Regions from separate parts of the Acidovorax sp. FG42 genome, predicted to be linked through region 1. Evidence: predicted binding sites of a transcription regulator. Region 1 holds the regulator's gene; each other region holds the start of a gene.

What was found. The regulator HrcA, encoded in region 1, represses chaperone genes, less so after heat shock. The targets are predictions, from matches to a motif close to TTAGCACTCNNNNNNNNNGAGTGCTAA.
Region 2: a site for HrcA is predicted at 1,502-1,528, ahead of ACODSM_RS21405 (co-chaperone GroES). Genes of this name have one in related genera too.
Region 3: a site for HrcA is predicted at 1,410-1,436, ahead of rpoH (RNA polymerase sigma factor RpoH). Genes of this name have one in related genera too.

Annotation. Positions count from the first base shown of each region.
Region 1 covers NZ_JBMDJM010000018.1:102,079-105,331, forward strand. The annotation lists gene ACODSM_RS17935 (RelA/SpoT family protein) at 1-133, shown strand, start outside; gene greB (transcription elongation factor GreB) at 207-773, opposite strand; tRNA gene ACODSM_RS17945 (tRNA-Arg) at 853-929, opposite strand; tRNA gene ACODSM_RS17950 (tRNA-Ile) at 1,134-1,210, opposite strand; gene hrcA (heat-inducible transcriptional repressor HrcA) at 1,261-2,265, opposite strand; gene ACODSM_RS17960 (NAD kinase) at 2,294-3,190, shown strand; gene recN (DNA repair protein RecN) at 3,193-3,253, shown strand, end outside.
Region 2 covers NZ_JBMDJM010000026.1:14,701-17,953, forward strand. The annotation lists gene groL (chaperonin GroEL) at 1-1,023, opposite strand, end outside; gene ACODSM_RS21405 (co-chaperone GroES) at 1,120-1,410, opposite strand; gene argC (N-acetyl-gamma-glutamyl-phosphate reductase) at 1,616-2,551, opposite strand; gene ACODSM_RS21415 (LysR family transcriptional regulator) at 2,653-3,253, shown strand, end outside.
Region 3 covers NZ_JBMDJM010000007.1:97,216-100,468, forward strand. The annotation lists gene ACODSM_RS09670 (EAL domain-containing protein) at 1-1,236, shown strand, start outside; gene rpoH (RNA polymerase sigma factor RpoH) at 1,467-2,408, shown strand; gene ACODSM_RS09680 (Bug family tripartite tricarboxylate transporter substrate binding protein) at 2,524-3,253, shown strand, end outside.

The DNA.
Region 1 (3,253 bases):
GGCGGCCCTGGACACCACGGATTTGCGATTCATCGTGGCAGTTCGCGACCAAGCCCACCTTGAGCTGGCATTGCGCAACCTGCGGCGTACGCAGGCGGTGCTGCGCGCGGCAAGGATCACGCCGCAGCCCTGACACCTCAGGGCTGCGCATCAAGCTCTGAGGTCTTTACAACTGGCACGCAGGCCGCCGCTTGTGCGCAAACAGGTTAGTTAGCGACACTACGAGGTGGGTACTGCACCTCCACCACCTCCAAATGGCGCACCCCACCCGGCGTGGGCAGCTGTACCTCATCCCCAACGCGAGCTTTCAACAGAGCACGCGCCACAGGCGAAATCCAGCTGACTTGCCCCATACGGCTGTCGGCCTCGTCGATGCCCATGATGGTGATCGTGCGTTCACCGTCCTCGTCATCGGAATAGGTGACGGTGGCCCCAAAGAAGACCTGTTGACTGCCCGCATGCAAACTCGGGTCCACTACCTCAGCGATCTCCAGCCGCTTGGTCAAAAAACGGATGCGCCGATCAATTTCGCGTAGGCGCTTCTTGCCATAGAGGTAGTCGCCGTTTTCAGACCGGTCTCCATTGCTGGCCGCCCAGTGCACCACATCCACGATCTTGGGCCGCTCGTTGTCGATGAGATCCAACAGCTCTGCCCTCAGGCGTGCATAGCCTGATGGGGTGATGTAGTTTTTGCCACCCGGCGGCAAAGGAGGCAGTGCCAATCCTTCGTCATCGTCGGCGCTATCGGTTTCCTTGGTAAAAGCCTTGCTCATCGCCAGAACTCTCCAATCAGCGCAAAGCGCTTGGACAAATGAAAAAGCCTGCAATCTTGCGATTGCAGGCTTTAAACATTGGTGCGGCTGGCAGGAATCGAACCCACGACCCCTTGGTTCGTAGCCAAGTACTCTATCCAGCTGAGCTACAGCCGCTAAGCTTTGAATTATAGCATGATTTCTTGGCGACCCTTGAAATTTGCTTTTTTCTGATTGCTTTCCTGAGTCAGGCACCGCAAACAGACAGTCAATTCAACGCGAGCCGAGATTGTAATGCACGATGAAGGCTCCAAAAACAAACTGAGCGATTTGGATCACAAAACACGTCATTTGTTGACGGGTCCACCCTGCAAGCAAGGGTGGTAGGGCGTGTTGGACTTGAACCAACGACCAAAGGATTATGAGTCCTCTGCTCTAACCAACTGAGCTAACGCCCCCATCCATGCTCCAGCGCTATACAACGGAGCAAGCGCCGTATTGTAGGGGCTTACTTGCGGTGACTGAGTGCGTTGGACACCAGCTTGGAAGTGATATCCACGATCTGGATCATGCGGTCGTATGGCATGCGCGTAGGACCAATCACACCCAAAGTCCCCACCACCTTGCCGTCCACCTCATAAGGGGAGCTGACGATCGAGAGCTCTTCAAAAGGCACGACCTGGCTCTCGCCGCCGATGTAGATGCGCACCCCTTCCGCTTGGCTTGAGATATCCAGAAGGCGAAGGATCTGCGTCTTCTGCTCGAACAAGTCGAATGCCCTGCGCAAGTTACCCATGTCGCTGGAGAAATCACTGACGGAGAGCAGGTTGCGCTCGCCAGAAATTACCACCTCGTCCTGCGCCTCGGAGAGTGCTTCCGAACCTACGTTGACTGCTGCTTGCATGAGCGATGCGATCTCTCCGCGCAGCACATCGACCTCGGACTTCAAACGCTCTCGCACCTGCTCCATTGCGAGCCCGGCGTAATGTGCATTCAGAAAGTTGGAGGCTTCGACCAGTTGCGACTGGGAGTGATCCACCTCGGTGAAGATCACACGATTCTGTACGTCACCTTCCGGCGACACGATGATGACGAGAAAGCGCTTTTCAGAGAGTCGCAGGAACTCTATGTGGCGAAATACCGAAGTACGCCGAGGTGCCATTACCACACCGACGAACTGGGAGAGGTTGGACAACAGCTGTGCGGCGTTGGCGATGACCTTTTGGGGCTGCTCTGGAGCCAGCTGCGCCGGCATGACCGACTCCCGCTGCACTGTCAGCATCGTGTCCACAAACAGACGGTATCCACGCGCGGTGGGAATGCGGCCTGCGGAGGTATGTGGACTTGCAATCAACCCCAGCTCTTCGAGGTCCGCCATGACGTTTCGAATCGTGGCGGGAGACAAATCCAAGCCGGACGCACGAGAAAGCGTCCGCGATCCCACAGGCTGCCCATCAGCGATGTAACGCTCGACCAGGGCTTTCAGCAACAACTTGGCACGGTCATCGAGCATGGAATGATTTTAATGATGTAATTTCGTGATGACGTCCAATTTCCGCCATGTCGCACTTATAGGCAAGTACCAGACTTCAGCTGCAGGCGCCTCCGGTGACGGCTCGCGCAGAGCTTTGGAAGACATTGCACATTTCTTGGAGCGTCAGGGATGCGAGGTTGCACTCGAAGCAGAAACCGCAAGCAACACAGGACTGACACACTATCCATCTTTGAATGTAGACCAGATCGGTGCGCGGTGCGATCTGGGCCTGGTGGTCGGGGGTGATGGGACGATGCTGGGCATCGGTCGCCGCCTGGCCCGTTTTGGAACGCCACTGATCGGCATCAACCAGGGCCGACTGGGTTTCATCACCGATATTCCTTTCGACACCTATCAGACCACACTGCCGCCCATGCTGCGAGGGGCCTACGAAGAAGACCAGCGGCCACTGATGCACGCAACCGTGGTTCGCGATGAGCGTGTGGTGTTTGAAGCCCTTGCCATGAACGATGTGGTCGTCAACCGTGGCGCAACTTCAGGCATGGTGGAGCTGCGCGTGGAAGTGGGTGGACAGTTTGTGGCCAACCAAAGGGCCGACGGTCTGATCATTGCATCCCCCACCGGATCGACAGCCTATTCGCTGTCAGCAGGGGGGCCAATGCTTCACCCCTCCATCCCAGGCTGGGTGCTGGTTCCTATCGCACCGCATACGCTGTCCAACCGCCCCATCGTGCTCTCCGATGCGACCGAAGTAGCCGTTGAAGTGGTGAGCGGGCGCGATGTCAGCGCAAACTTCGACATGCAGTCTCTCGCATCCTTGCTGCATGGCGACCGTATCCTCGTCAAACGATCGGAACACCGTGTACGTTTTCTACACCCGCAGGGCTGGAACTACTTCGCGACACTGCGCAAGAAGCTGCGCTGGAATGAAGGGGGCTCCTGACCATGGCGTTGCGGCAGATTACCCTGCGCGATTTCGTGATCGTACAAACGCTGGAACTGGATT
Region 2 (3,253 bases), on a different contig from region 1:
GTCGGCAGCGGCACCAGCACCGTCGATGATGATGGTGTTTTCCTTGCCCACTTCGATGCGCTTGGCTTGGCCCAGGTCGGCCAGCGTGACCTTCTCCAGGGACAGGCCCACTTCTTCAGCGATGACCTTGCCGCCCGTCAGGATGGCGATGTCTTCCAGCATGGCCTTGCGGCGGTCGCCGAAGCCAGGAGCCTTCACAGCCACAACCTTCAGGATGCCGCGGATGGTGTTGACCACCAGCGTAGCCAGGGCTTCGCCTTCGACTTCTTCAGCAATGATCAGCAGGGGACGGCCAGCCTTGGCAACTTGCTCCAGCGTGGGCAGCAGGTCGCGGATGTTGCTGATCTTCTTGTCGAACAGCAGCACGAAGGGGTTGTCCAGCAGAGCGGCTTGCTTTTCTGGGTTGTTGATGAAGTAGGGCGACAGGTAGCCGCGGTCAAACTGCATGCCTTCCACGACATCCAGCTCGTTTTGCAGCGACTTGCCGTCTTCCACGGTGATCACGCCTTCCTTGCCGACCTTGTCCATGGCGTCAGCAATGATCTTGCCGATGGACTCGTCGGAGTTGGCCGAGATCGAGCCCACTTGGGCGATTTCCTTGGAGGTGGTGGTGGGCTTGGAAGCCTTCTTCAGCTCTTCGGTCAGGGCCAGCACGGCCTTGTCGATACCGCGCTTCAGGTCCATGGGGTTCAGGCCAGCGGCCACGTACTTGGAGCCTTCGCGCACGATGGCTTGGGCCAGCACGGTAGCGGTGGTGGTGCCGTCACCAGCGTTGTCGCTGGTCTTGGAAGCCACTTCCTTCACGAGCTGGGCGCCCATGTTCTGCAGCTTGTCCTTCAGTTCGATTTCCTTGGCCACGGACACACCGTCCTTGGTCACGGTGGGGGCGCCGAACGAGCGCTCCAGCACCACGTTACGGCCCTTGGGGCCCAGCGTGACCTTGACCGCGTTGGCCAGGATGTTCACGCCTTCAACCATGCGTGCGCGGGCTTCGCCGCCGAAAACTACGTCTTTTGCTGCCATTTTGGAGCTCCTGAAAATTGGGTTCAAATTGGCTGCTAGCGCATGATCAATCAGCGCAAGCAGCTATGAAAAGATGAGTAACGCAGGGGCGAGAAATTACTTCTCGACCACGGCAAACAGATCGTCTTCCTTCATGACCAGCAGCTCGTCGCCGTTGACCTTGACGGTCTGGCCCGAGTACTTGCCGAACAGAACGCGGTCGCCGACCTTCACGTTCAGGGCGATCACTTCACCCTTGTCGTTCTTCTTGCCAGGGCCCACGGCCAACACTTCACCTTGATCGGGCTTTTCGGCGGCGTTGTCAGGGATCACGATGCCGGAGGCCGTCGTGGTTTCGCTTTCAATACGCTTGACGATCACGCGATCGTGCAGAGGGCGAAGGTTCATTGCATTGCTCCTGTTTTCAGTAAAAAAAGCTGATGGATTCAATCAGCCCCGGCCATCCGGGGCCACCAAACTGCCAGCAGGGAGCGCAGTGTTAGCACTCGTCTGCGGTGAGTGCTAATGATACGGGCATTTGTGGCCATTTCAAGACACCCCCCCCAAGAACATGAGGGAGAAGGCTTTGCCTCTCCAGCTCTGCCCGCGTCCGTCAGGCCGCGCCGCTCAGCATCAGATCCAGGTTCTGCACTGCCGCCCCCGAGGCGCCCTTGCCCAGGTTGTCAAACACGGCGGTCAGCAACACCTGGCCGTGGCGGGCGTTGCTGAACACCCCCAGCCGCAACTGGTTGGTGCCGTTCAGGGCCTGTGGGTCCAGGTGTTCGGCTGCTTCGGTAGCGGCGGGAGGCATCACCTCGACAAAGGGGGCGTCGGCATAGTGCTGCTGCAGGCAGGCGTGCAGGAGTTCGCCTTGTGTGCCCGGCGCGAGCTGCCGCAGATGCAACCCGACGGTCAGCACGATGCCCTGGCGGAAGGCGCCGTACGAGGGTAAGAAAAACGGCCGCTGCGACAGCCCGGCGTGTTGCGTGATCTCGGGCGTGTGTTTGTGCTCCAGCTGCAGCCCGTAGACCTGGAAGGCGGGCGCATGGGCTGCTTCGGGGCCTTCGTGCGCTTGCACGCGAGCACGCCCACCGCCGGAGTAGCCCGACACCGCATGGATGTTGAGCGCATGGTCGGCGGGCAGCAAGCCGGCCTGCACCAGGGGCCGTAGCAGGGCGATAGCGCCTGTGGGGTAGCAGCCGGGGTTGCTGACGCGTTGCGCGTTGGCAATGCGCGCGGCCTGCGCCGCATCCATCTCCGGAAAGCCGTAAACCCATTGCGCGTCCGTGCGGTGGGCCGAGCTGGCGTCGATCACGCGCACGGCGGGGTTGTGGATGGCGGCGACTGCTTCGCGGGCGGCAGCGTCGGGCAGGCACAGGATGGCGATGTCGCAGCTGTTGATGGCTTCGGCGCGGCGGGTGGGGTTCTTGCGGTCGGACTCGGGCAGCGTCAGCAACTGCAGGTCGGTGCGGCCGTGCAGGCGCTGGTGGATTTGCAGGCCGGTGGTGCCTTGGTCGCCGTCAATAAAAACAAGGGGCTGGGTGGTCATGGTGCGGATTCCTGACATGGGGGGATATGGAATCTTCGGCGCCGGTCTAAACTTTGAAAAGTTGAATTTCACAAACTTCAAGATCAGTTCTGCTGAACGTCATGCGCGAACTCAATCTCGACCGGCTGCGCACCCTGGTCACCATCGCTGATCTCGGGTCTTTTGCCGAAGCGGCCCGCACGCTGCATCTGGCGCCGCCCACCGTCAGCCTGCACATTGCCGACCTGGAGGCGTTGATTGGGGCGCCGTTGCTGGTGCGCAAGCGGGGCGAGGTGCGGCCGTCCGGCGCGGGCGAGGTGCTGGTGGAGCGGGCGCGGCGCCTGCTGGCCGACGCCGACGAGGCCATGGACCTGGTGCGGCGCCAGGTGCAGGGGCTGGAGGGGCGGGTGCGGCTGGGCGCGTCCACCGGCGCCATCGCGCACCTGCTGCCCCAGGCGCTGGAGGTGCTGGGCTGGCACCACCCCGGCATCGATGTGCAGGTGGTGGTGCTCACGTCACAGGAGACCGTGTCGCGGCTGGCGCTGGGCACGCTGGACGTGGGCCTGGTGGCCTTGCCCATGGCCTCGGTGCGCGGGGTGACGGTGATGCCCTGGCGGCGCGACCCGGTGATGGCGTTTGTCCCCTCCGCCTGGGCGGCGCTCCGCAGGGTCACACCCGAGTGGCTGGCGGGGCAGCCGTTGATCCTGAATGACGACGGCACCA
Region 3 (3,253 bases), on a different contig from region 1:
GTGCTGGTCAACGGTGCGCGCTCGGGCCTCACCACGGCCGTGCTGTTTGTGGACCTGGACAACTTCAAGACCCTGAACGACACCCGGGGCCATGAGGTGGGCGACCTGCTGCTCAAGGACGTTGCCCAGCGCCTGCGCAGCTGTGTGCGCGAGCAGGACACCGTGGCCCGCCTCGGAGGTGACGAGTTTGTGGTGGTGCTGCAGAACCTGAGCAGCGACGCCCCCGAGGCCGCCGCGCAGGCGCGCACGCTGGGCGAGCTGATCCTGGCGCAATTGCGCCAGCCCTACGAGCTGGCGGGGCACGAACACCACTTCACCGCCAGCATCGGTGTGACCCTGCTCAATCACCAGCGCGACTCGGTGGACGAGGTGCTCAAGCAGGCCGACATGGCCATGTACCGTGCCAAGGACGCCGGGCGCAACACACTGCGCTTTTTTGACCCCGACATGCAGCAGGCCGTGAACCGCCGCGCCCTGCTGGAAACCGAGCTGCACAACGGCCTGCGGCGCGCGCAGTTCCTGCTGCTGTACCAGCCGCAGGTGGACAGCCAGGGGCGCGTGACCGGCGCAGAGGCCCTGGTGCGCTGGCAGCATCCGGTCCAGGGCATGGTGCCGCCGTCGGAGTTCATCCCGCTGGCTGAAGAATCGGGCCTCATCCAGCCGCTGGGCCACTGGGTCATGGAAACCGCCCTGCGCCAGCAGGCGCGATGGCAGCAAGACCCGCTGTTTGCGCAACTCAGCCTGGCCATCAACGTGAGCGCGCGACAGTTTCTGCAGGACGACTTTGTGGCCCAGGTACTGGCGCTGGTGCGGCAGACCGGCGCCAACCCTGCACAAATCAAGCTGGAGCTGACCGAAAGCCTGCTGCTGGACAACGTGGACAGCGTGATCGCCACCATGCGCGCACTCAAGGCCCATGGCCTGGGGTTTTCGCTGGACGACTTTGGCACGGGGTACTCGTCGCTCAGCTACCTCAAGCGCCTGCCGCTCGACCAGATCAAGATCGACCAGGGCTTTGTGCGGGACGTGCTGCTGGATGCCAGCGATGCGGCCATCGCCCGCTCCATCATCGCGCTGGCTGGCAGCCTGGGCCTGTCCGTGATTGCTGAAGGGGTGGAAACCACCGCCCACCATCAGTTTCTGCTGGCGCACGGCTGCCAGGCCTTTCAAGGTTACCTGTTTGGCCGCCCGCTCACGCTGGAAGACTTTGAAAACCGGGTGCGGCAGGGGGTGTAGAAGGGACAGAGGCACTCCATAACAGCTGGAACCGACCGTTTGAGGGCGATACGTTGACAATTATTCACTAGGTTTTTGATAGCTTCACAGGCATGTTGCACTGGCGCTGGATACCGATTTGACTCAGAAAATTTCTAACGGTATCAATGAGCAACCCGACGGGAACTCCGGGCTTAGCACTCAATCAGAGAGAGTGCTAATATGATGGCTTAGAGGAAAGGATTCCCGGAATGAACATTCAATCTGGAACCGCGACGATGTCTCTGGCACCCGCCAATCCCTGGGCGCTGGTGCCCCCCTTGGGCAACCTGGACGCCTATATTTCGGCCGTCAACCGCCTGCCCCTGCTCACTCACGAAGAAGAGCAGACCTACGCACGCCAACTCAAGGACAACAACGATCTGGACGCCGCCGGCCGGCTGGTGATGTCGCACCTGCGCCTGGTGGTCTCGATTGCACGCCAGTACCTGGGCTATGGCCTGCCCCATGGCGACCTGATCCAGGAAGGCAATGTGGGCCTGATGAAGGCCGTTAAGCGCTTTGACCCCGACCAGGGTGTGCGCCTGGTGAGCTACGCCATGCACTGGATCAAGGCCGAGATCCACGAATACATCCTGAAGAACTGGCGCATGGTCAAGGTGGCCACCACCAAGGCGCAGCGCAAGCTGTTCTTCAACCTGCGCTCCATGAAGCAGGGCTTTAAGGCCGACGCCTCGGCCGCCGACGTTGCCACGCACCGTGACACCCTGTCGGACCACGAGATCGACGCCGTGGCCGCGCAGCTGAATGTGAAGCGCGAAGAAGTCATCGAGATGGAAACCCGCATGGCGGGTGGTGATGTGCTGCTGGACCCCGCCCCGTCCGATGACGGCGAGCAGGCGTTTGGCCCCATTGCTTACCTGGCAGACGCGTCGCACGAGCCCACCGCCATGATCGAGTCGCGCCAGCGCGACGCCCTGGCCACCGACGGCATTGCCAACGCCCTGGCCAGCCTGGACGACCGCAGCCGCCGCATCGTGGAAGAGCGCTGGCTCAAGGTCAACGACGACGGCTCCGGCGGCATGACGCTGCACGACCTGGCCGCCGTGTACGGCGTGAGCGCCGAGCGCATTCGCCAGATCGAAGTGGCCGCCATGAAGAAGATGAAAAAGGCCCTGGCCGAATACGCCTGACCGGGCCGGGCAGCGGGGTTAATATCCCAGGCCGCAGAAGTTGCCTCGCGGGGCCCCAGTTCTGGGGCCCCGCGTCGTTTGGCCCCCCGAATATTCTTCAAGGAGATTGCACCCCATGCCCTCACGTCCCGCCTTTACCGGCCGTGTTTCCCGCCGTGCTTCGCTGTTGATCGCGCTGGCTGCCGCGTCCCCGTGGGCGCTGGCGCAAAGCGCCGGCAAGGCTACCGCTACGGCGCCCGCGCCACTGGCCTGGCCGACCAAGCCGCTGAAGATCATTGTGGGCTTTCCAGCCGGTTCGTCGCCGGACCTGACGGCGCGCACGTTCTCGGAGCCCCTATCCAAGGCCTTGGGCCAGCCCGTGATCGTGGACAACAAGGTGGGTGCAGGCGGCAACATTGGTGCCGACGCAGTGGCCAAGGCCCGTGACGACCACACCATCGGGCTGATGATCAACGGCAACATGACGATTGCAAAGCTGCTGAACCCGGCGGTTCCGTATGACCCGATCAAGGACTTGGCACCGCTCAGCCTAATCGGCACGTCGCCGCTGATCCTCACGGCCCCCGTCAACCAGCCTGGCGTGGCTGCCAACGGCACTGCGCGGGACTTCTTCGTGGCCGCACGCAACGGGGGCGACAAGTGGAGCTATGGCACGCCAGGCGTAGGCACCGTGGGCCATATCGGCACCGAGCTGCTCAAGGCACGCAGCAACATCAACCCCGTGCATGTGCCCTACCCCGGCTATCCGCAGGTGGCCAACGCGATGCTAGGCGGCCAGTTGCAGATGGCGCTGCTGCCCCCGGCGCTGGCCCAGGCCCAGGTGCGTGCAGGCAAGCTGCGCGCGA